One region of the Sorangium sp. So ce375 genome, then DNA from elsewhere that is predicted to be linked to it. Evidence: riboswitches for the same ligand, from Rfam matches in the RefSeq annotation. Region 1 holds a riboswitch; each other region holds the start of a gene.
The links. A riboswitch is a leader RNA that binds a small molecule or an ion and turns the genes downstream of it on or off. The one in region 1 is predicted to bind cobalamin.
Positions count from the first base shown of each region.

Region 2: linked by a shared signal. The riboswitch ahead of WME90_RS01230 (energy-coupling factor ABC transporter permease) and the one ahead of WME90_RS20130 (ribonucleoside-diphosphate reductase subunit alpha) in region 1 are both predicted to bind cobalamin.
Region 3: linked by a shared signal. The riboswitch ahead of WME90_RS05255 (TonB-dependent receptor domain-containing protein) and the one ahead of WME90_RS20130 (ribonucleoside-diphosphate reductase subunit alpha) in region 1 are both predicted to bind cobalamin.

Region 1 covers NZ_CP150335.1:5,419,818-5,425,950, reverse strand. Annotated here, with positions in the region: gene WME90_RS20140 (hypothetical protein) at 1-202, shown strand, start outside; gene WME90_RS20135 (ribonucleotide-diphosphate reductase subunit beta) at 234-1,190, opposite strand; gene WME90_RS20130 (ribonucleoside-diphosphate reductase subunit alpha) at 1,250-3,748, opposite strand; cobalamin riboswitch at 4,001-4,207, opposite strand; gene WME90_RS20125 (NAD-dependent protein deacetylase) at 4,324-5,178, shown strand; gene WME90_RS20120 (prolyl hydroxylase family protein) at 5,204-5,779, opposite strand; gene WME90_RS20115 (helix-turn-helix domain-containing protein) at 5,902-6,133, shown strand, end outside.
Region 2 covers NZ_CP150335.1:315,631-321,763, reverse strand. Annotated here, with positions in the region: gene WME90_RS01240 (3-hydroxyacyl-CoA dehydrogenase family protein) at 1-259, shown strand, start outside; gene WME90_RS01235 (enoyl-CoA hydratase/isomerase family protein) at 807-1,634, shown strand; cobalamin riboswitch at 2,737-2,946, shown strand; gene WME90_RS01230 (energy-coupling factor ABC transporter permease) at 3,045-3,758, shown strand; gene WME90_RS01225 (hypothetical protein) at 3,782-4,114, shown strand; gene WME90_RS01220 (CbiQ family ECF transporter T component) at 4,104-4,853, shown strand; gene WME90_RS01215 (energy-coupling factor ABC transporter ATP-binding protein) at 4,850-5,677, shown strand; gene WME90_RS01210 (CbiX/SirB N-terminal domain-containing protein) at 5,653-6,133, shown strand, end outside.
Region 3 covers NZ_CP150335.1:1,363,611-1,369,743, forward strand. Annotated here, with positions in the region: gene WME90_RS05240 (LysR family transcriptional regulator) at 1-374, shown strand, start outside; gene WME90_RS05245 (hypothetical protein) at 362-856, opposite strand; gene typA (translational GTPase TypA) at 925-2,811, opposite strand; cobalamin riboswitch at 3,099-3,306, shown strand; gene WME90_RS05255 (TonB-dependent receptor domain-containing protein) at 3,548-5,902, shown strand; gene WME90_RS05260 (N-6 DNA methylase) at 6,039-6,133, shown strand, end outside.

The sequences.
Region 1 (6,133 bases):
GCTCGCCGAGGCGACCCAATCGTACGCCTTCGGCGGCGTGCATTGCTCGCCCGGCTGCGGCGACGTGTGCCTGCTGAGCGACGCGGAGAAGAACAAGCTTCGGCGCTGGAAGGTGACCGCGAACGGCGCGCTCGAGCCGCTGGAGGACGCGACCGTCGACACCGAGATCGGGCTCCCGCCGCGAGGGATCGGCGGGCTCTGATCGGCCCCTGCGGGCGGTACGTCGATCGACGTCAGAACGAGGCGTCGAGCACGACCTCCCCGGAGACGCCGACCTGATACGCGGAGACGCGGCGCTCGAAGAAGTTCGTGACCTCCTGGACGTCCTGCAGATCCATGAAGGAGAACGGGTTCTTCGCCCCGTAGCGCCTCTGCATGCCGAGCGTGGCGAGCCGCTGGTCGGCGCAGAACTCGAGGTAGCGGCGCACGTCGCGCGCCGACATGCCCGCCACGCCGGCGCCGAGGAGATCCTCGGCGAACCGGGCCTCGCAGGCGATCGCCTCATCCATCATGTCGAGGATCGACCGCGAGAGGCCTGCGTCGAAGAGCTCGGGCTCCTCGCGCCGCACCGTGTTCACGACCTCGAAGGCGAAGCGCATGTGCGCGCTCTCGTCGCGGAAGACCCAGCTCGTCCCGGCGGCGAGCCCATGGAGCAGGCCGCGCGAGCGCAGGAAGTACACGTACGCGAACGCGCCGAAGAAGAAGAGCCCCTCGACGCAGGCGGCGAAGCAGATGAGGTTCAGGAGGAACCGCCGCCGCTCGGCGCGCGAGTCCAGCCGCCCGAGCGATTCGATGGAATCGAGCCACTTCATGCAGAAATCGGCCTTCTGCCGGATCGAGGGGATGTTCTCGACGGCCGCGAAGGCGCGGTGACGGTCCTCCGGATCGGGGATGTACGTGTCGAGGAGCGTCAGATAGAACTGGACGTGGAGCGCCTCTTCGTAGAGCTGCCGAGACAGGTACATCCGCGCCTCCGGGGCGTTGATGTGCCTGTACAGGTTGAGCACCAGGTTGTTCGCCACGATGGAGTCTCCCGTGGCGAAGAACGCGACGAGGCGCTGCACGAGGTGCCGCTCGGCGTCCGTCATCCTCCGCAGGTCGCCCACGTCCGTGGAGAAGTCGACCTCCTCCACGGTCCACGTGTTCTTGATGGCGGCGCGGTACATCTCGAAGAAGGCCGGATAGGCCATCGGGCGCAGCGTGAGGCACTGGCCCGGATCCAGGAGGCGCGCGGGGCGGCTGACGCGGCTCACTGGCAAGCCTCGCACGCTTCGGGGTTCTCGAGCGCGCAGGCAACGTCCGCGGCCGCCTTCGCCGGCGGCGCGGTCACCCAGCCGCCCTGGCGGCGCGGCCCGGCGTCGCCCTCGGGCGCGCGGTCGGGCGCCGCCTCCACCGTGGCCTTGGCGATGCGCGTCGCGGGGCGCGATCGCAGGTAATAGGTCGTCTTGAGCCCCTTCTTCCACGCGTGGAAGTACATGCTCGAGAGCTGACCGATGGTGGGGTTCTCGACGAAGAGGTTCAGCGACTGGCTCTGATCGATGAAGGCGCCGCGATCCGCGGCCATGTCGATGAGCGAGCGCATCGGGATCTCCCACGCCGTCCGGTACACGGCGCGCAGCTCCTCCGGCAGCTCGTCCATGCCCTGGACCGAGCCCTCCGCGAGCTTGAGCCGGGCGCGCGCCGCGTCGTTCCAGGCGCCGAGCCGCTTGAGCTCCACGACCAGGTAGCGGTTCATCTGCAGGAAGTCCCCCGAGAGCGTCTCGCGCTTGAAGAGGTTGGACACCTGCGGCTCGATGCACTCGTAGCAGCCAGCGATCGACGCGATGGTGGCCGTCGGCGCGATGGCGACGAGCAGCGAGTTCCTGAGCCCCTCGGCCTGGACGCGCGCGCGGAGCGCGTCCCAGCGCGCCGTGTCCTCCGGGACGGCGTCCCACGCGTCGAACTGGAGCTCTCCGCGCGCGGCGCGCGTCTCGTCGAACGCCGGGTGTCGCCCCTTCTCCGCCGCGAGGTCCGCGGAGGTCGAGAGCGCGTGATAATATACCTCTTCCGAGATCCGCCTGGAGAGGTCCCGCGCGGCCGGGGCGTCGAAGGGCAGGCGCATCTGGAAGAACACGTCTTGCAGGCCCATGAGCCCGAGCCCGACAGGCCGCCAGCGGAGGTTCGATCGCCTCGTCGAGGCGATGGGGTAGTAGTTGAGGTCGATGACGCGATCGAGCTGCCGGACCGCGGTCTGCACCGTGCGCGCGAGCTTCTCGAAGTCGAAGCCGACCACGCAGCCTTCCCGCGCGATCGTGTGGCGAGCGAGGTTGATCGAGCCCAGGTTGCAGACGGCCGCCTCCTCGTTCGAGGTCACCTCCAGGATCTCGGTGCAGAGGTTCGAGAGGTGGACGACCCGTCCCGGCAGCGCCGTCTGGTTGCAGGCGCGGTTCGACTTGTCCTTGAACGTCATCCAGCCGTTGCCCGTCTGCGCGAGCGTGCGCATCATCCGCGCGTAGAGCTCGCGGGCCTTCATCGTCTTCTTCGCGATGCCCGCCTGCTCGGCCTCGACGTAGCGACGATCGAACTCCTCGCCGTAGAGATCGGGGAGATCGCGCACGTCCTTCGGGTCGAACAGGCTCCATTCGCCGTCGGCCTCGACCCGCCTCATGAAGAGGTCCGGGACCCAGCTCGCGAGGTTCAGGTTGTGCGTGCGCGCGGCCTCGTCGCCGGTGTTGTCGCGCAGCGAGAGGAACTCCTCGACGTCGGCGTGCCACGGCTCGAGGTAGACGCAGCAGGCGCCCTTGCGCTTGCCGCCCTGGTTCACGGCCGCCACGGACGCGTCGAGCGTCTTGAGCCACGGCACGATCCCGCTGGAGTGCCCGTTCGTGCTCTCGATGAGCGAGCCGCGCGACCGCACCCGGTGGTAGGCGAGCCCGATGCCGCCCGAGAACTTCGAGAGCATCGCGACGTCGGTGTAGCGCTGGTAGATGGTCTCGAGGTGATCCTCCGGCGAGTCGAGCAGAAAGCAGCTCGAGAGCTGCTCGTGGCTCGTCCCGGCGTTGAACATCGTGGGTGAGCTCGGCAGGTAGTCGAGCGACGAGAAGAGCCGGTAGAGCTCGATGGCCTGCGCCGCCGTCTCGGACAGCGCGCACGCGATGCGCAGAAAGAACTGCTGCGGCGTCTCGATGACGAGGCGCGCCTCGGGGTGCTTGAGGAGATAGCGGTCGTAGAGGGTCCGCAGGCCGAAGTACTCGAGCTCGTGGTCGCGCCCCGGTTCGATGGCGTCGTTCAGCTTGCGGGCGTTCTGCGCCACGAAGGCGTGGAGCCGATCGTTGATGAGGCCCAGCCGCCGACCCACGGCGATGGACTGCGAGAAGGCGTGGATCTCCTGATTGCGGACCTCCTTGTCGATGGTCGTGGCGAGCAGGCGCGCCGCGAGCTTCGCGTACTGGGGCTCATCCGCGATGAGCGACGCCGCGGTCTGGATCGAGAGCTGATCGAGCTCGCGCGTCGTCGCGCCGTCGTAGAGGCCGCTGATGGTCTTCGTCGCGACGCGGAGCGCGTCCACGTCGGACAGGCCGGCGCAAGAGCGGCTCACGGCCCGGACGATCTTGTTGACATCGACAGGCTCGCTCGCCCCGCTCCGCTTCTTCACCCGCATCGTCGTGTGCGGGAGCGTCTCCTCCGCGCCGGCGCTCCTCAGGGCGGGCGCGTGGAGCGCGCGCAGCGGCGCCGCGCCGTTGCTCTTCACCAACGGTTCGTTCAGCATGGCATCCTCCTCGTGCTCGTTCCGAGCGGTCCCGGACCGCTCGCGTCCATGCCGCGAGAGCGAAGAGGCCAGCCGATGCGCACGCGTGCGCCAGGCTCGTTGGAGGAGCCCTCGGACCGACCGCTCGCCCCCGCGGGCGAAAGGAAGACAACGCGGGAGGGGGTCGGAACCGGGACAAGCGCGAGAGTCTGCGCCAGCTCGGACCTACCCGCCTCCCTCGAGGCTTCCAGGTCAAACCCGCGCGGGATGTCTCCCCGACGCAGGATGTTGGCAGGTCTTCGGACTTGCGAGCGCTCCGGCTCTCGCCGGCTTCCTACGGTCCACCGCTTCCCAGCCCGAGGGCCAGTGCGCGTCGTGGAGATCGTTCTCGCTTACCGCTGCGGGGCAGCCCCGGATTCACACCGGGTTCCCTTTTGAGCCCCGGGCCGAGCCCGAGGCACCAACATGGGGCACTACATATGGTGGTGCGGTGAGCCGGTCAAGCGAGATGTTGTGGGGGAGCTCGTTGGCGTGGTCGCGTGGTCGCGTCGTCAAACGCTGGCGGTGCGCTCCGCGGCGGGCCACAACCCGGGTGTATGCCGCTCAGCGAAGCGCGCTCGGCCGATCCGCTCGACGACCTCGTCGCGCTCCTGCGCGGCAGGCGGATCGTGGCGCTGACGGGCGCGGGGTGCAGCACCGAGTCCGGCATTCCGGACTATCGAGGGCCCGAGACGCGGCGCCGCGCGCGGAACCCGATCCAGGGGCGGGAGTTCTCCCGCTCGGCCGAGATCCGGCAGCGCTACTGGGCGCGCGCCGTGATCGGCTGGGAGCGGTTCTCCAGGGCCGAGCCCAACCCTGCCCACCGCGCCCTCGCGCGGCTCGAGCACGGCGGGCCGCTCGATGGCCTCATCACGCAGAACGTCGACGGCCTGCACCAGGCCGCGGGCAGCCGCCGCGTCATCGAGCTGCACGGGACGCTCTCGGAGGTCGCCTGCCTCGAGTGCGGCGCGATGGAGCCGCGCGCGGCCGTCCAGGAGCGGCTCCTCGCGCAGAACCCCGGCTGGCTGCGCCTCGCGGCCGACCTCGCCCCCGACGGCGACGCCGATCTGCCCGCCGAGCACGTGGCCGGCTTCCGGGCGCCGCCGTGCCTCCGCTGCGAGGGGCTGCTCAAGCCGCGCGTCGTCTTCTTCGGCGAGAACGTGGCGCGGCCGATCGTCGACGCGGCGTTCGCGCTCGTGGACGCGGCGGACGCGCTCCTCGTCGTCGGCTCCTCGCTGGCGGTCTTCTCGGGCTACCGCTTCGTGCTGCGCGCCGCGCAGCGAGGCATCCCGATCGCGATGATCAACCTCGGCGCCGCGCGCGGCGAGGAGCTCGGCGCGCTGAAGATCGATGCCCTGGCGGGCGAGGTGCTGCCGCGCCTCGCCGACGCGCTCGGCGCCGCGCCCCGGTGAGGCGCCGCGCGGGCCGCGCTGGGCGTCACCCGCGCCGGTACATGACGTCGGAGCGGAGCACGTACTTGCTCCCCCGCGTCACCGGGGCGCCGCGGTGGAGCCGGCGGTGCTCGAACAGGAGCGCCATCCCGCGCCGGGGGGCGATGCTCTGGCCGCCCCAGAAATCGGTCGTGCCGCCCTCGAAGCCGTCGTTCAGGTAGATCATCGCGGTGAACAGGCTCCGCTCGCCGTCGGATCGCACGAACGACCCGTCGCCGTGCCAGTTGAAATATTCGCCCTCGGTGTACCGGTAGTAGCGGAAGCGCTCGTTCAGCCCGACGGCGCGGTGGAGGCCGAAGCTCGGCGGCGTCCACCGCGCGAGCCGCTCCCAGAGGCGCGCGGCGAGGTCCGCATCGTCGATGATGACGCGGCCGTTGTTGCGCACCTCGAGGTGGACGATCTCGGTGCCTCCGATCGGCGCCTGCTCGAAGCCTCGCGCCTCGGCGAGCTCGATGAAGCCTTCGCACTCGTCGGGCGACAGGACGTTCGTCACCGTGAAGATGCGGAGATCGTCGGTGTAGGCGGTGCGCTGGGCGGGTCGTTCGGCGTGCATCGTGCTCATGCCGGGAGCGTGTGTCCTGGCGGACCGGATCCGGAAGGGCGCGACCGGGCAGGACCGGGCAGGACCGGGCGGCGCGGTGGACACGAGAGCGCGGCATCGCCGATGATCGAGCGCTCGCACCGATGGCACGGGTCTCCAGGGCGGGCCGCGGCGTGGAGCCCGCGGTCCGCTTCAACCACACGCTCCTCCAGCGGGCGCGGCTCGAGCTCGACCTGACGCAGGAGCAGGTCGCCGCGTCGATCGGCGTCGACGTGCGCACCTACCGCCGTTACGAGTCGGGCGACGTCAACGATCCGCGGCTCGGCTTCTCGGTCCGGAGCCCGTCCCGGCGGCGCATCCTCGAGAGGATCGGCG
Region 2 (6,133 bases), 5.1 Mb from region 1:
GTCCACGCCGGAGGACATCGACGCAGGGGCGCGGCTGGGGCTGAACCACCCGATGGGGCCGCTCGAGCTCGCGGACCTGATCGGGCTGGATACGGTGCTGTCGATCGCGGAGGTGCTGCACCGGGAGTTCGGGGACTCGAAGTACCGGGCGCCCACGTTGCTGCGGAACCTGGTGGCGGCGGGGTGGTACGGGAAGAAGAGCGGGCGGGGGTTCTACGTGTACGACGAGAAGGGGCAGAGAAGCGGGCGGGCGGTGTAGGCGCTGCGACGGAGCCCGGGAGGGAGGAGGCGCCTCGCGGGGGGGCCGGCGGGGGGCCCTCCCACGAACTCGCGCCTTTTGTGAGGCCATTGCCGTGGGTGAGGGTGGGTCGGTCCGGGAAGGCGTCGCACGGAGCGGGCCGGCGCTCGGGTTCGTGGGGCCCTCCCCCGCCGGCCCCCCGCGAGGCGCCCCCTCCCTCCCGGGCTCTCTCCAACGGGGGGAGGAGGGGCGGAGCGGCGGCGTTATCCGCGCGATGCGAAGGTCGTTGGGCGGCTCCAGGGACGGCCCATCTGCCCGACTCCCCACGATCGCACGCGGGCTCGCGGCAGGGACGTCACATGGCGCGCACCCGCACCCAAGCGATGAGTTCGGATCATCGAGTGACGGGCGATGTCCCGGAACAGCCGCACGACGTCCTCTGGAAATCGCTCGCTCGTCGGCTCGGCAATGGCCTCAGCACAGCGGGATCGAGCGGATACGGAATGACGCCCTCCCGGGCGCACGGCAGGCGCTTCCCCCCGGCGCGGCGCGCTGCTAACGACGGTCCATGACCGCTCAAGAACAGCAGCCGGGGGCCCCTGCTCGCGGTACGCTCCAGTTCGTCGCCGTCGAGCGCGCGGGTCACGTCGCCACCGTGACCATCCAGCGGCCCGACAAACTCAACGCCCTGAACCCCACCGTCCTCGGGGAGCTCACCGCGGCCTTCCGCGATCTCCTCGCGCCCGGCGAGGGCAACGAGGTCCGCGCAGCGGTGCTGACCGGCGCGGGCAAGGCGTTCGTCGCCGGCGCCGATATCGCGGAGATGGCGACGATGAACAGCACCGCCGCGAAGCGGTTCGCCGACGCGGGCCACCGCCTCGCCGAGCTCATCGAGACTGCCCCCTTCCCCGTAATCGCCGCCGTCAACGGCTTCGCGCTGGGCGGCGGCTGCGAGCTCGCCCTCGCCTGCGACTTCATCTATGCCGCGGAAGGCGCAAAATTCGGCCAGCCCGAGGTGAACCTGGGCGTCATCCCGGGCTTCGGCGGGACCCAGCGGCTGCTGCGGCGGGTCGGGCCGGGGCGCGCACGCGAGCTCGTCTATTCAGGAGATATGATCACCGCCGAGCAAGCACTGTCGTTCGGGCTCGTCAACGCGGTGTTCCCGGCGGCCGAGCTCCTCGCGCGCGCCCGCGAGACCGCCCTCAAGATCGCCTCGCGCGGCCCGCTCGCCGTCGCCGCCGCCAAGCGCGTGCTCCTGCGCGGCGAGAGCCTCGACCTCGCCGCCGCCAACGAGCTGGAAGCCCAGGCCTTCGCCGCGCTCTTCGGCAGCGAAGATCAACAGCTCGGAATGAAAGCGTTCCTGGCGAAATCGCAAGCCACGTTCACGGGTAAGTGAAGGCTCGGAAAGCTCGAACTGCGCGCCAGAAGACAAAAAAATACCGCGCGTCACGCTGGAGGGGGGCCCAGAATGACCGCGGCATGAAACCGCGCCGGAGTCTTGAACGTCCGCCACGGTGCTAAGAAGGACCGCATGCGCGCCGCGCTGGGGGGACCGCGCCGGTGCGCATGCGGTAGTCAGATTGTGGCATCCGCAGGCACGTTGTCGATAACAAAGTGCAACGCCTGCACGCCGAGCGAGCAGCCCGATCCCGGCGCGAAGGTAGCCAACCGACTGCGCGACCCACACACCCCTGATCTGCGCGAATTCACGTTCGGGCCGGGCATACCCCTCCACCGGAGACAGCCCCCGGCGCAGCGTTCTTTTCGCATCCTGAGACGAGAGAACAAGAAATCCCCCGCCTCTTCAATAACAGACGCCAGGGCGCGGCGAGCCCGTGCACGTAGCACCTGCTCCCGAGTAAAGAGCCAGGACGAACAAAGCACGCTGGGGCAGAAGCGCAGCGGTGCCCGTGTTCCTGCCTACGAGATCCCCCCGTGCGACGCAGCCCGAGAGAGGCAGCGGCGCCCGCGCAGCGACAAAGTAAACTGGTTTTATCTTAGGGGGACATAAAATCGAGACGCGTGCTCGACGAATCGAGATCTGGTGCGTCTGGGGCAATTTCTCGGCCTCGATCACCGCAGGACAGGCCGAGATCGCTCGCCGTCGCGCCTCTGTCTGCTCGACGGGGGCGCTCCAATAGGCGTGCGGCCCGCCTCCGCAGCGGTGGCCCCGGTGCGCGTTCAGCGCCCCGAGGCCGGGTGGGCAGCGGCGCAGACACGGCTGCCGCACCGACGTCGCGGACGAGGGGGCTCGCGACCGACCGCGGCGGGTTGAGCCGCACGAGGCGGAAGCTCACGCGCCCGGGTTCGCCCGGCCTTCATCGCGGGTTCACGTGGCCGCCAGCGCTCGCGTCACCAGGACGCGCGGATCGAGCGCGCGCTCGATGGTGAGGCCGCCTGATACGACATGCCACATGCAGCGCCAGGCGAGCACATCCTCCGCGACCACCGCAGGACGTCCTTGACGCCGGGCGCGAAACGGGATTACCGAGACCGGCCTGACAATCCATCCCTCGGGTGCCCTCCGGGGCATAAAAGGGAAGCCGGTGCGAAACCGGCGCGGTACCGCCACCGTGAGTGGGGAGCTGCCTCCGAAGACCACTGGGCCTCATTGGAAGAGGCCTGGGAAGGTGGACGCGCAGCGCTGGGAGCTCGAACAGCTCCCTGAACCCATGAGCCGGGAGACCTACCCGAGCCACCCACGAGGTGCAGCTTGCGCACGTCTTCGTGGCGTTCGGGTGCGGACTTCACCCGGAGCGCCGAAATCGGTCTTCACGGCCGCATTGTGTCGATCGCCGCCGTGTCCTTGGGGACGCTCCTTGCGCCCCGGCCCGCGGCCGCGATGCACCTCGCGGAAGGCGTCCTGCCGCTCGGCTGGTGCGCGGTCTGGAACGCGCTCGCCCTGCCCTTCGTGGCGATCGCCCTCCACCTGCTCCGGCGCCGCACCCAGCGGGACGCCTTCTATAAGCCGTTCGTCGGCCTCGTCGCCGCCGCCGTCTTCGCGATCTCGTGCATGCCCGTGCCGGTGCCGACCGCGGGGACCTGCTCCCACCCGTGCGGCACCGGGCTCGCGGCGGTGCTCATCGGCCCCTGGATGACCGTCCTCGTCACCTTGGTGGCGCTCCTTATCCAGGCCCTCTTCCTCGCGCACGGCGGCCTCACCACGCTCGGCGCCGACGTCGCGTCGATGGGCATCGCGGGCGCATTCAGCGGATACTTCGTCTTCCACCTCGCGCGTCGCTGCGGCGCGAACCTCTGGGTCGCAGGGTTCCTGGCGGGCGTGACGTCGGACTGGGCCACGTACGCCACAACGGCGCTCGCGCTCGCGCTGGGGCTCTCGGGCGAGGGGTCGGTGACGTCCATGTTCACGGGCGTCGCCCTCGCCTTCGTCCCCACCCAGCTGCCGCTCGGCCTGCTCGAGGGCGTCATGACCGCGGGGGCGCTCGCCTTCCTGCGCTCACGGCGGCCCGACATCCTGGACCGGCTCCAGGTCGTCCCGCTCGCCGCGGAGGCGTCGTGATGCGGCGGCCCGGACAGCGCCCGATGTCAGCGCTGCTCGCGCGGCGCGCGCGCGAGGGGGCGCTCTGGCTCGCCGCCGCGCTCCCCCTCGCCGCTTCCCTCTGGCTCACCGCCTGCCGCAACGCGTCCTGGGACGGCGTCGACGAGGCCGTGGTCCGCCGCGTCGCCGAGGACGCGGGGCGCCACGACACGGGGCCGCTGTTCGCGGGCCTGGAGGGCGACCTCCTGCTCTTCGCGTTCCTCTGGGCGGGGCTCATCGCCGGGTTCACCCTCGGCTATTTCTCGCGCGTGCTCTTCGTCGAGCGCGCCGGCGCGCCCGCGGGCAAGGCCGGCGGCGAAGGCCTCCGTGCGGACTGATCCCCCCGCGCGGCTCCGCGACGTGGACGCCCGCCTCCGGCTCGGGGCCGCCGTGGCGGCGTGCTGCGTCGCCGCGGGCGCGCGCTCGCCCGTCACGCCGGCCGCGCTGCTCGTCCTCGCGTGCGCGGCCCTCCGCCTCCAGGGCACGCCGGCGCGCGCCGTCGTCCGCGCCGCCGCGCCCGCCGCGTGGATCGGAGCGGTCGCGGCGGCGCTCGCGCTGGCGCTCACGCCGGGGGCGCCGCTCTTCCCCGGCGCGCCGTTCCCGGTCGGCGCGATCACGTCCGAGGGGGCCCACCGCGCCGTGGCCCTCGGCGCGCGCGTCCTCGCGGCGGCCGCGGTGCTCCGGTGGCTCGCCGGCGCCGCGGCGCCGGCCGAGATCGACGCGGCGCTCGCCGGGCTCGGCGTCCCCGCGGCCCTCGTCGAGCTGCTCGCGCTGACGCGGCGCTTCGCCGGCGTGCTCCAGCGCGCCGTCGACAGCGCGTGGTGCGCCGCCGCGCTCCGCGGCGGGTTCGCCCGGCCCGGCGCCGCCGCGCGCTCGGCCGGCGCCGTCGCGGGCGTCGTGGCGCTCCGGACGCTGGAGCGCTCCGAGGGCGCCGCCATCGCGATGCAGCTCCGCGGCTACAAGGGGAAGCTGCCCGTCGCCGACCGGAGGACGAGCGCGCCCGCCGCGAACCTGGCGTTCGCCGCCGCCGCCCTCGCGGGCCTCGGCCTCAGCGTCGCCGCGGGACGGGCGGTATGATCGCGATCGCGCTGCGCGCCCCCCTGCTCGGCTACCGCGGCGGCGAGCCCGTGCTGCGCGACGTGCGCCTCGACGTCGCCGAGGGCGAGTCCGTGGCGGTGCTCGGCGGAAACGGCGCCGGCAAGACAGCGCTGCTCCGGACGCTCGTCGGGCTCCTCCCGGCGCCCGGCGGCGGCGTCGAGATCGCGGGCCGCCGCGTGGGCTCGCCGTCGGACGCGGTGGCCGCGGGCGCCGCGCTCGTGCTCCAGGACCCGGACGACCAGCTGCTCGGCGCGACGCTCCTCGACGACGTCCTGTTCGGCCCGAGGAACCTCGGCCTGCCCGCGCCCGAGGCGCGGCGCCGCGCCGAGGCGGCGCTCGCCGCCGTGCAGATCGCGCACCTGGCCGATCGGGCCATCGAGGCGCTGAGCTTCGGCGAGCGCAAGCGCGCGTGCATCGCCGGGATGCTGGCGATGCGGCCGCGGGTGCTGCTGCTCGACGAGCCGACCGCGGGGCTCGACCCGGAGGGCGAGCTCGCCCTGTGCGAGACGCTGCGCGCCCTCTCCGAGCAGCAGGGGACGACGCTTGTCACCGCGACGCACGCGGTGGATCTCGTGCCGCTCTTCGCCACGCGCGCGGTCCTGCTCGGCGACGGTCGGGTCCTCGCGGACGGGCCGCCGCGGGAGGTGTTCGCAGAGGGGGAGCTCCTCGCGCGGGCGCGGGTGCGGCGGCCGTGGGTCGCGGAGCTCTGGACCCGGATGAGCCATGCGCCGCCGCGGGGCGGCGCGGGCCTCCCGCTCACCCTGGAGGAGGCGCTCGCGTGCATGACGACGGTCTGCTGCTGATCGGCCACGGCAGCCGCGACGCCGCGTCGAACGCCGAGTTCGAGGCGCTCGTGGCCGACTACGCCGCGGCGCGGCCCGGGGTCGCCGTGCAGCACGGCTACATCGAGCTCGCGACGCCGCACCTCGCCGACGCGCTCGCCGCGCTCGCGGCGCGCGTGTCCCGGGTGGCGGTCGTGCCGCTCTTCCTGTTCGCGGCGGGGCACGTGAAGAACGACATCCCGCTCGCGCTCGAGCGGGCGCGGGCCGCGCACCCGGGCGTGCGCTTCTCGGCGGCGCGGCCCCTCGGCGTGCACCCGGCGCTCGCCGAGCTCGCGTTCCAGCGCGCCGCGACCGCGCTGCCGGACGACCCGGCGGCGCGGGCCCGGTCGGCGCTCGTCGTGGTGGGGCGCGGGGCGAGCGATCCCGACGCGAACGGCGACTTCTGCAAGACGGCGCGCCTCATCGGCGAGGGCCGCG
Region 3 (6,133 bases), 4.1 Mb from region 1:
TCGTCACCATGAACGACGATCCGCCGGCGATCGCCGACCTGTCGTGGGTGCGCGCCGTCGCCGCGAAGGCCCGCGTCGCCGCCCGCACCAACGGCCGCGAGCCCCAGGCGACGATGGGGGCGGCCGGCGTCGGGCTCGTCTGCCTGCCCCGCTACCTGGGCGACGCGACCGCCGGCCTCCGCCTGCTCTCGCCGCCCTCGCCGCCGCCAGCGCGCAAGCTGTGGCTGGGGGTGCACCGCGATACGCGCGGGGTGCCGCGCGTGAAGGCGCTCGTCGCGTTCGTCGCCGACGCCCTCGGGCCGCTCCGGAGCGCCCTCGACCCCGGCGCGCGGCCGCGCGCGTCAGGCGACGGGCGCCCCCGCTACCGGCCTTGATCGAGCAGACACGCGCTGAGCTCCTCGTACTGAGGATCGCACGTCTGCGGCAGGAAATCGGTCGTGCACTCCGGATCACGCCCGCTCAGGCAATCGAAGAGCGACGCGATCGACGGCGCGAGGAACGAGCAGGGGATCTGGTCCACCGAGGCGATGGTCTCGCCGGCGCAGTCGAAGAAAGGAGCGGTCAGCGCGTTGCAGGGGCGCTGCTCGGAGAGCAGGTCGGCGCAGCGCGCGCGACACCGGAGCTCCGGGCACGTGACGCCGTCGAAGAGCGAGCAGAACTGATCACACGAGGCCCTCTGCTCGTCGCGCGAGGGCCCGCCGGAGCTCGACGACTGCGGCCCTCCGGTCGCGCCGGCGTCCCCGGTACTTTCGGAGCCCCCGGGGAGCCCGTCGACGACGACCGCCCCGCCGCAAGCGCTCGCCCCCGCGAGCGCGACGAACGAAGCCAGGAGAGCCGAACGCAGCGCCGTTCTCATCCGGGGATCCTATACCGCGGCGGGCAGGGCAGGGGCGCGCGTCGCACGTCCCGCGCGCCCCGCGCCGCTCACTCCACCGCCTGCGATTGCTCGATCGCGTCCTCGCGGCGCTCCCGGCGGTTGCACGCGAGCACCTTCTTGCGGACGCGCACCGCCTCGGGCGTGACCTCGACGAGCTCGTCGCCGTCGATCCACTCCATCGCCGTCTCGATCGTGAGGAGCCGCGGGCTGGCCAGGAGGACGTTCTCGTCCTTGCCGTGGTTGCGCACGTTCGACAGCTTCTTCTCCTTGATCACGTTGACGTCGGTGTCGTTCGGCCGGTTGTGCTCGCCGATGATCATCCCCTCGTAGACCTCGACGCCGGGGACGATGAAGAACATGCCGCGCGGCTGGAGGTGGTGCAGCGCGTACGGGGTCGCCACGCCGACGCGATCGGCGACGATGGCGCCGGTCGGGCGGCGCATCATCGGGCCGCCCCAGGGCGCCCAGCCGTCGAACATCGTGTTGAGCAGGCCCGTCCCGCGCGTCGCCGTCAGGAACTCGCCGCGGAAGCCGATGAGCCCGCGCGACGGCACCCGGAACTCGAGGCGGGCGCGGCCGAAGCCGGGGTTCGTCATCTTCACCATCCGGCCGCGCCTGCTGCTGAGGCGCTCGGTCACGATGCCGACGTAGGTGTCCGGCACGTCCACGACGACGAGCTCGAGCGGCTCCATCACCTCGCCGTCGATCTCGCGCGTCACCACCTCGGGGTTCGAGAGCTGCATCTCGTACCCCTCGCGCCGCATCGTCTCGACAAGGATGGCGAGCTGGAGCTCGCCGCGGCCGAGCACCACGAACGTGTCGGGCACATCGGTCGGCTCCACCCGGATCGCGAGGTTCTTCATCGCCTCGCGCTCGAGCCGCTCCTTCAGATGACGGCTCGTCAGGAACTTCGACTGCTTGCACTTGCCGGCGAAGGTCGACGTGTTCACGCCGATCTTCATCTTGATCGTGGGCTCCTCGACCACGATGCGCGGCAGCGCCTCGGGGTGTGCCGGATCCGTGATCGTGTCGCCGATCGTGACCGCGTCGAGCCCGGCGATCGCGATCACCTCGCCCGCGACGGCGCTCTCGACCGCGACGCGCTTCAGCCCCTCGTAGGCGTAGAGCATCTTCACGTAGCCGCGCGACTGGCCGCCCTCGGCGAGGAGCGCGACGTCGGCGCCGGACCGGGCGGTGCCGCGGACCACGCGGCCGACCGCGAGCCGGCCCACGTACTCGTCGTGCGTCGTGTTGCAGACGATGACCTGGAGCGGACCGTCGGGGTCGCCGGAGGGGCCGGGGACCCGATCGAGGATGGTCTCGAAGAGCGGCTCGAGGTCCTTCGCCTCGTGCTCGAGCTCGCGCTTCGCCTGGCCGAACTTCGCGATCGCGTAGAGCGTCGAGAAGTCCATCTGCGCGTCGCTCGCCTCGAGGTCGCAGAAGAGGTCGAACACCTCGGAGAGCACCTCGTGGGCGCGCGCGTCGCTCCGGTCGATCTTGTTGATGACCACGATGACCGGGAAGCCGCGCTGGAGGCACTTCGAGAGCACGAAGCGCGTCTGCGGCAGCGGGCCCTCGGCGGCGTCGACGAGGAGCAGCGCCCCGTCGGCCATCATGAGCGTGCGCTCGACCTCGCCGCCGAAGTCGGAGTGGCCGGGCGTGTCGACGATGTTGATCTTGACCCCGCGGTACCGGATGCTCGTGTTCTTCGCGAGGATCGTGATGCCGCGCTCCCGCTCGAGGTCGTTCGAGTCCATGACCCGCTCGGCCACGACCTCGTTCTCTCGGAAGGCGCCCGACTGGCGGAGCATGTGGTCGACGAGTGTCGTCTTCCCGTGGTCGACGTGGGCGACGATGGCGATATTGCGGAGATCGTTACGGGGCATATACGGCGGCGGCCGTGTAGCACGCGACTCACGGAGGAGCGAGCCCATCCTACTAGAGCCCGAACGTTCGGCCTGCACCGCAGCCGCGCGGGGAGGCGCTCGGTGCCGCCGCACGAAGAGGGCGCGCTCGGTGGAGGGCGCGAGGCGCGTGCAGGTGCGGCGCTCGGGTGGAGAGCGCGAGGCGTGCGCGTGGCGCGGGCGAGCGCGTGGCGCGGGCGAGCGCGGGCGTAGGGAGCGCGCGGCGCGCCGAGCGGGCGTAGGGAGCGCGGGGAGCGCGCGGCGTGCCGAGCGGGCGAGGTGAGCGGTGGCGATTGACAGCCGGAAGCGCACCGCAATAGGGTGCGCGCCGTGCTGGTGCCCGGGCGCTCGCCTGGGCTGAAGAGGGAACCCGGTGAAATTCCGGGGCTGCCCCGCAGCGGTAAGCGAGAACGACCTCCACTACAAGCACTGGCCCTCCGAGGGCCGGGAAGCGGTGGACAGTAGGGAGCCGGCAACGCCGGAGCGCTCGCAAGCCCGAAGACCTGCCAGCGCCCGGCGACGGGAGACATCCGGCGCCGGTTCGACCTGGGAGCCTCGAGGGAGGCGGTGAGGTCCGAGCCGGTGCAGCTCTGTCTCCTCTGCGCACGTCCCGGATACCGAACCGCCCCCGCGTCGCCTTCCGGTCGCCCGCGGGGGCGAGAGGTCGGTCCAGCGCACCGTGCGATGGCCAGCCATTTCGTCCTCGCGGAGCTCGACGCGAGCGGCCCGAAGCCGCTCCGCGCGATTGCGGCGAAGGAGGACACGAATGCTGCGCGAGACGGTCACGACGAGCCGAGGGCACCGCCAACCATTTCATCTGCTTGCCGCGCTCTCCATGGTGCTGGCGGTCGCGCGGCCCGCGCACGCCGAGGGAGACACCCCCGAGGCTCCCTCGGCCGCGCCGGAGGCCGCCGCTGCAGCGCCCACCGGTGAGGGCGCGCCGCGCGTCGCCGCAGCGACGGAGGGCAGCGCGGGCGCGCCCGCAGCGACGGAGGGCAGCGCGGGCGCGCCCGCAGCGACGGAGGGCAGCGCTGTCGCCGCGCCGGAGGGCAGCGCGGTCAGCGCCGCAGCGCCGGAGGGCAGCGCGGGCGCGCCGGCGGACGGCGGCGCGATCGACGTCACGATCCAGGCGGAGAAGCCGGGCAGCGAGGCCGCGTCGCGCGTCTCCGTCGGACGCCGGGAGCTCGAGCTCAGGCCGAGGCTCCGGCCGGGCGACATCCTCGAGTCGGTCCCCGGGCTCTTCGCCGTGCAGCACGCCGGCGGCGGCAAGGCGAACCAGTACTTCCTCCGCGGATTCGACGCGGATCACGGGACCGACGTCGCCTTCTTCGTCGACGGCGTGCCCGTCAACATGGTCAGCCACGGCCACGGTCACGGCTTCACCGATCTCTATTTCATGATCCCGGAGATCGTGACAGGGCTCGACGGCTACAAGGGGCCTTATTACGCGAGCATCGGCGATTTCGGCACGGCGGGCGCCGTCAACCTGCGCTTCGCCGAGAAGCTCGAGGAGAGCTACGCGCAGGTCAGCCTGGGGCAGTACGGCATCCAGCGCGGCCTCGTGATCGCGTCGCCGGATCTCGGCGACACGTGGCGCGCGGTGGCCGCGGCCGAGATCTACCGGAACGACGGGCCGTTCCTGAGCCCGGAGCGGCTCAAGCGCTTCAACGTGTACCTGCGGGCGACGCACGACATCGGCGACACGGGGAAGGTCCAGATGACATGGATGTCGTACGGATCGACCTGGCACGGCTCCGGTCAGATCCCTGCGCGCGCCGTGTGCGGCGAGGGCGAGCAGGGCGGCCTGAACCCGCCGCCCTCCGCGTTCGGACAGCCGTGCATCGACCATTTCGGCGCCGTGGATCCGACCGAGGGCGGGGCGACCGCGCGGCACATGGCGTCTGTCGCCTACTCGACGGCGTGGCGGGACACCGACCTGAGCGCGATGGCCTACCTCGTCCGCTATCGATTCACGCTGTACTCGAACTTCACGTTCTTCAGCGAGGATCCCGTCCACGGCGATGGGATCGAGCAGAACGACGACCGCACCGTCGGGGGCGCCGATCTCCGGTTCCGCAAGCAGTACGAGATCGGCGGGGCGAGGTTCACGACCTCGCTCGGCGCGCAGATCCGCGCGGACGCCGTCGACAAGTCCCTCCACCACGACGAGGCGCGCGAGCGGATCGAGGAGAAGAGCAGGACCCACGTCGACGAGAGCCAGATCGGCGTCTATGTCGAGCAGGACGCCCGGCTCCGGCGCTGGCTCCGCGTCGTGCTCGGGGCGCGCGGGCAGTGGATCGACGTCAACGTCGATGACCCGGGCGAGGACCTCGCGGCGACGGGGAACAAGGCGAGCGGCGCCCGGGGGCAGATGCAGCTGCTCCCGAAGGTCTCGGCGATCGTGTCGCCCGTCGAGGGGCTCGATCTCTTCGCCCACTTCGGGCGGGGCTTCCACTCGAACGACGCGCAGGGCGCGGTGCTGGGCGGGGGGGCGGCGACGCTGATCACGCCCGCGACGGGCTACGAGGTCGGCGCGCGGGTCGCGCCCTTGCGCGGCCTGTCGCTGAACGCGGCCGGGTTCCTGCTCGACCTGGACTCGGAGCTGGTCTGGAGCGGCGACGCGGGCGAGACCGAGGCGTCGGGGCAGACGCGGCGCTACGGGATCGAGATCGGCGGGCGCTACCGGATCGGGAGCTGGCTCTTCGCGGACGTCGACGCGACCTTCACCCGCGCGCGCTTCCGCGAGAACGCCGGCAACGCGAGCGCGGTCGCCCTCGCGCCGACCCGGACGCTGACCGCAGGCGTCGGCGTGCGCCCGACGTTCGGCGCGTTCACGCCGTTCGCGGCGCTGCGCGTCAAGGCGATCGGCGCGCGGCCCGCGACCGAGGACGAGTCGCTCACGGCGGAGGGGTTCACCGTCGTCGACGCCAATGCCGGTCTGCGGTGGAAGAACGTCGAGGCGGCGGTGGACGTCCAGAACCTCTTCAACACGACGTGGCGCGAGGTCCAGTTCGCGAGCGAGTCGCGGCTGCCGTACGAGCCGGCCGCGGTCACCGGGATCCACTACTCGCCGGGGTGGCCGTTCACGGCGATCGGGCGGGCGACGCTGTACTGGGAGTAGACGGCAAGGCCGGGCTGGAGACCGCGGGGAAGACGCGCGACCGCGGCGTGCGCGACCGAGCGGAGAGACGTCGTTCGCGGTGTGGCAGGAGGCAGGCTCGCGACCCGCGGCGTGCGCGTGTATTGTTCGCGCAGCCATGCCGACGCCCCGCGACGTCTTGCTGCAGCTCTCCCGGGCTGACCTCGCTGCCCTGGCCGACCGCTTCGGGGTGGACCTGCTCGACCGGCGGAA